Regions from separate parts of the Streptococcus criceti HS-6 genome, predicted to be linked through region 1. Evidence: predicted binding sites of a transcription regulator. Region 1 holds the regulator's gene; the other holds the start of a gene.
The links. Region 1 encodes NrdR, which represses ribonucleotide reductase genes. Its sites were predicted from a motif close to ACACNATATATNGTGT; they were not measured.

Region 2: a site for NrdR is predicted at 1,409-1,424, ahead of nrdH (glutaredoxin-like protein NrdH). Genes of this name have one in related genera too.

The regions. Positions count from the first base shown of each region.
Region 1 covers NZ_AEUV02000002.1:972,492-975,615, reverse strand. The annotation lists gene STRCR_RS04700 (replication initiation and membrane attachment family protein) at 1-1,170, opposite strand; gene nrdR (transcriptional regulator NrdR) at 1,157-1,654, opposite strand; gene STRCR_RS04690 (response regulator transcription factor) at 1,797-2,483, opposite strand; gene STRCR_RS04685 (YceD family protein) at 2,574-3,110, opposite strand.
Region 2 covers NZ_AEUV02000002.1:2,055,095-2,058,218, forward strand. The annotation lists gene STRCR_RS09550 (phosphocarrier protein HPr) at 1-30, opposite strand, end outside; gene STRCR_RS09555 (hypothetical protein) at 593-1,096, opposite strand; gene nrdH (glutaredoxin-like protein NrdH) at 1,500-1,724, shown strand; gene nrdE (class 1b ribonucleoside-diphosphate reductase subunit alpha) at 1,842-3,124, shown strand, end outside.

The DNA of each region.
Region 1 (3,124 bases):
CTAGTCACCTCCTTTTTCTAATCGCTGGAGCATTTGTCGCTTCATTTCATCTAATTTTGCCTGCTCCTCAGGGCTGGTCTCTTCCTTATAGTCTGGATTACTCCAATCTGGCACACTGGAGGTCGTCTGCTTAGCCGCCCCCTGACCTTTACTTTTAGAATAACCTTGGCTATGTTGACTGAGCACTGTCAGGGCAGATTCCGCACTAATCGCCTTTTTTGAGGAAACAATATTCGCTAGACTCATCATAGCATTCCTGCCCAAGGTAGCCGAATTATTACGTTTGAAATAATAGACAACCATGATATTGATAACTTCATCAAGGAAATCCATCTCCACCAAATCTGCCAAGATTTTCTTTTCCTTGGCAGTTGTTGTTACAGCTCCCAAACCAGTTTTAACTTTAGCTAAGAAATTCTCTGGGGTAGAAGCCTTGGCTTCTCTGAGGATGACCTCTTCCTCGTGGCTGAATGCAGCCGACTGAGATTCTTGTCCTTGTCGCAGCTTAACAACAATCCGTTTGGGCAGAATCTTATGGTGGCTGGACGTTTCCTTAGCCAGCTGATAAACATCAAACCAAGTCAGCTGAAACTTTTCAGAAATATTATTGAGGGCGATGACATCCTGCTTTTCATTAGCGAAATAGAGACCATCAAGCGTCATCCGCTGTTTGAAGCTCTCCAAATCAAAATTAGTTTTGGGCTGCACAGGATGTAGTTCCACTTCTCCCTTATCAGAAAAAACGTCTGAAAATTTCTTAGAGAGATTACGCAGATGGCTGACGTCTTCCATTTCCAGCTCTGCTACCGCCACATCACCGATATGACTTTCCAAGAGGCGACGATAGACAGGATTCGCTAGAAAAATTTGGGCAGTCAGGGGCTCTCTCAGCTCAATGATATAGCTAGAGAGATCTTGATAAAATGCCACCAGGTCCATGCCAGTTAAGACCGCCAGAGCCGCTTCAAAGCGGGGCAGATCAAAGAGGGTATGGTTAAGGATTTCGGCGAACTTATGAATTCTTCCTCCGCCGTCATAAAAACTAGTCAGATATTGATAGACCACTGCAGCATCGCTGCCTATAATAGGCAGGTAGAGCCTGATCAAATTGGTCATATCCCTGCTGACCTGATTATTTTTCACAAAAGAAAAATCATCAATTGGTTTCATCGTTTACCTTATTTTTCTTATTTTTACTACGAACACGATTGGTAATTTGTTGGAGGAGATTCTCAATTTCATCAACATCCTTGAAGGAGCGATAAACACTGGCAAAACGGACATAGGTAATTTCATCCAGATCAGCCAACTCATCCATAACCAGATTGCCAATCACCTCACTCGACACTTCGGAATCATACTCACTGCGAATTTTCTGCTCAATCCGACTAATAACATTCTCAATATCAGTGCTAGAAACCGGCCTCTTTTGGGCACTTTGGATAATGCCATTGAGAATCTTATCACGAGAGAATTGTTCCCGAGTTCCATCCTTTTTCACAACCAAGAGGGGCACTTCTTCAATTCGCTCAAAGGTAGTGAAACGAGTCCCACAATGGTCACATTCACGACGCCGACGAATAGTATTGCCATCCTCAGCCTGACGACTGTCAATGACGCTAGATTTATTATTATTACATCTTGGGCAACGCATAAAAACACCCCAATTCTATCATATTTTAGTAATACTTTATTTTACCATACTTTGGGACATAAAAAAAGGATTGACTCTCCCTGCCAAACCTAATCTTATCCCATTTTTACGCTATTTTGAATCTATCCTATCTAAGTTTTCTCTAATGTTCTCGAATGACATAGCCTAAGCCTCGAACAGTTTGGATATAAGATTCATGACCGGGAATATCAATTTTTCCACGGAGGTAACGAACATAAACATCCACAACATTAGTCTCAACTGTGCCATCGTTATAGCTCCAGACATAGTCCAGCAATTCCTCTCGTGTCATAACCGTATTGATATGCCGCAATAAGGTCGACAAAAGAGCAAATTCTCTTTTAGTCAGAGCTATGGCTTCTCCTCTGCGGATAACCGAACGGCTGGCCTCATCCATAATTAAATCCTGATAAGCCGTTTGATTAGACTTAGGAGGCTTGCGTTTCAAACCCTTGCGTTGGAAAATTTCATCAACCTTATCCAAAAGCTCTTCCACTGCAAAGGGCTTAACCAAGTAATCATTTGCCAAGCCCTCTGTTTTGGGTAAATTTTCCACATCTTCACGATTGACCATCAAAACAGTAGAAACTTTCTTGACCTTCTTGATTTCTTGCATGAGTTTCAAGCCGTCCTGATCAGGGAGGTTGAAATCAATAAAAATCAATTCAAAATCCCTTTCCAATGCCATTTTTAAACCAGAATGACCATTCTGACTGACAAATGCCTGATAGCCTTTTTCCTGTAACTTCAAGGACACCAACCTTGATAAACTTTTCTCGCCTTCGATTAATAGAATGCGTTTTGCCATTATCCACTACCTCCTTCTTTTTCTTAGCTAATCCACATTTTCATCTGAGACTAGCTAAATCACCAAATAAACTAAACATTCGATTCTCTACTAATCTGGATCAAAAAGACCATCCAAAGCAGCAAAGGGATTATTAGCTTCTTTATTTTCCTCCTGTAATGCCTGATATTGCGATTCTGTTAAAACTGACCAATCATTACCCGCTGGCAGGCTATCATCCTCAGCTTCCTCCTGCGTTAAAACTCTGAGCGGAATGTTGAGTAAAATATTATCAACAACACTTTCCTCTAAATCAATGGTATCAGTTTCCAAGATCAGAACTAGGTCTTCATCAACCAAGTCTTTCTTAGCTTCAATCCGGCTAGCCTCAATAAATACCTCTGAAACAAAGCAGTTATTATCAAAGGCAACCGGTTCCATTGAACGACTGGACGGCAGGGTCAACTGATAAGTCAAATCATAATTGAGCAAGAAAAGCCCATCATCAAAACCTACCAATCCCTTGGCTCTAACGTCTTTAACATCAATAATCTCTGGATTTCGACTTAAAAGCAGCGACTTAATATCTAACTCTTGGTCGAAATGAAGTCCCTCTGGATTCTTCTTTAATTCTGCAATATTAAACATCTTTCTCCTTAGTA
Region 2 (3,124 bases), 1.1 Mb from region 1:
TGCAACAATGTGGAAATCTTTAGAAGCCATAATGGTTCTCCTTTTTTCTAATGTAAATATTTTAGATCATCTTATGATAACCCTTACAAAATAGGATTATATCATATCACCCTTCCATTTTCAAGACTTAACCCTATTTTCCATAAAAAATGAAACCCTTTTCCTAAATATTTCAATCCGAGTTTTCAAGAAACTTATTTAACGGAAAAGGCATAAAAATGTTGGGATAGAAGTGCTCCAGTGGAGGATTTCTATCTGAGCTTTAAAATAAGATAGAGGAAAATCAAGAGGGTGGGGCAAACAGCCATGATGGCTTCGCTCTCACCCACAAAACATTGTAATCTTTGAAGATTACGTATAAAAAATTAAGAAGCTCCAGTTACAGAAAGCTAATCAGCAGTGGTTCGTTCATTAGTGCTAAAGCACCTAATGTACTGTGCAGGGGGTAAGACTAAGTTGGACATAACCAACAAGTCTTACTCCCACCCACTGCGTCAATCTGGTAAATCTAGAACAATGCTAAAGAGTCTGGACTTTTGTCGCAGACTCTACCAATTTTTGTCTCACTCTCACTTTATAGGTTCTTATTATTCTAGGTATCAGATTCACCGCTATAATCAAAGTATTCAGACCTGGTGTAACCATCGTTGTATTCGAACATGTGGATTTTATTCCCCCTATCGCTAACACTGACAAAAATCGGGAAGCTTTGTGACTTGGCCTTCTGGGTTAAATCACTCTTTCTAGCAGTTAACACCATAACAAAATATTTATTCCCTTCAAGTTTAGACTTAACTTTATTCAGTTTTCCTTTTGTATCTTTTGTCATATCCTTCTTGGATAAAACTTTAAAGTAAACTGTCTTTGTTTCATCATCCGTCTTTACTTTTATAGTATGGGAGTTCGTATTAAATGTTAGTGTTGAACCCCCAGAAGGGATATTGGCATCATAGTCTTCAATATCCGTTGATCCAGTGTAAGATTTCTTCAGCTCTGTTGGGATGCCATTTTTATCATAACCATTGCCACAAGCTGTTAAAACCATGAGAGTAAGGGCTATTCCTAAGCCTAGGAATAATTTGGATGCTTTTTTCATAAGAAACTCCTTAAAAATTTTTTCAGTTTTAGTTTACAAAAAAAAAGATATTATTGCAAGATGATCGAAACTCCTTAATCCACTTGCAACATTTTGCAACTAAAAAGCTTAAACAGAGAGAATTTAGGGGTAAGTAATAGCTTCGTACCGATGGGCTATTAGTTACTAATCTGATTTTATGAATAGTGCAGAAATTACATTCACATGATTCGGCTCTTGATTTTGAGTTAGCCCTTACTGCTTCTAGCTTTCTGGCAGATTGTGTAATGGATGAAAACAACCACAAGATGTTGGGGGTTAATTTTTCCTTAAACACAAAATATTGTGTTTTCCGAGCAAAATTGCTTGATTTTTTAAATTGATTTGGTTATCCTAATTAGGTATTAATTTTGAGGAGAGCACAATGTCACAAATCACATTATTTTCAAAGAACAACTGTATGCAATGCAAGATGACCAAGAAATTCTTGGAACAAAACGGTGCTGACTACCAAGAAATCAATATTGATGAGCATCCAGAAAAAATTGATTATGTTAAGCGCTTAGGTTTTACGGCGGCACCGGTTATCGAGGCTGGTGATGTTACCTTTTCAGGTTTTCAACCTGCTAAATTAAAAGAAATTGTTTAATCTCTAGAATAAGAATACGCTGACCAAGCAGGCTAAAACTGCTTGGTAGTTTAAATTTAACACCTCCATATCACCTCTGCATTATAACTATATTTAGATAGATAAAAGGAAATACCTATGAGTCTTAAAGATTTGGGCGAAGTCTCCTACTTCCGCCTTAACAATGAAATTAACCGCCCTGTCAATGGTCAAATTCCTCTCAATAAGGATAAAGAAGCCTTGCAGGCTTTCTTTAGGGAAAATGTTGTTCCTAATTCTATGGCCTTTGATTCCATTACAGATAAAGTGCGTTTCTTAATTGACAACGACTACATCGAGGCTGAGTTTATTGGAAAATATTCGGTCGAATTTATTGAGGAGCTGGCACAGGAACTGCAGGCAGCAGATTTTCATTTTCAATCCTTCATGGCAGCCTATAAGTTCTACCAACAATATGCTTTAAAAACGAATGATGGAGAATTCTACCTCGAAAGTATTGAAGACCGCGTCCTTTTTAATGCCCTTTACTTTGCGGATGGTGATGAACAGCTGGCCAAAGACCTAGCGACAGAAATGATCCACCAACGCTACCAACCGGCAACGCCATCCTTCCTAAATGCTGGACGCAGCCGCCGCGGTGAATTAGTCTCATGCTTCTTAATTCAAGTAACCGATGATATGAATGCTATCGGTCGTTCCATCAACTCAGCCTTGCAGCTATCGCGTATCGGTGGCGGGGTTGGGATTTCGCTCAGTAACCTGCGCGAAGCCGGGGCTCCAATCAAGGGTTATGCAGGTGCAGCATCTGGTGTCGTTCCTGTGATGAAGCTCTTTGAAGACAGTTTCTCCTACTCCAACCAACTTGGCCAACGTCAGGGAGCTGGTGCAGTCTATCTGGATGTCTTTCACCCAGATATTCTTTCTTTCTTGTCAACTAAGAAAGAAAATGCAGATGAGAAGGTGCGGGTTAAAACCTTATCATTAGGGATTACCGTTCCTGATAAATTCTATGAATTGGCCCGCAAAAATGAGGATATGTACCTCTTTAGTCCATACTCCATCGAAAAAGAGTATGGTGTCCCATTCAACTATATTAATATTACCGAAAAGTATGATGAGTTGGTAGCTAATCCTAAGATTGTTAAGACAAAAATTTCTGCTCGCGATTTAGAAACTGAGATTTCTAAATTGCAGCAAGAATCAGGCTATCCCTATATCATCAATGTCGATGCTGCCAATCGCTCGAACCCTATCGACGGCCGCATCATTATGTCCAACTTGTGTTCTGAGGTTCTGCAAGTTCAAAAGCCTAGCTTGATTAACGATGCACAAGAATTTGTACAGATGGGAACCGATATTTCATGTAACCTCGGCTCTACTAATGTGGTGAACATGATGGCATCTCCAGATTTTGGTCGTTC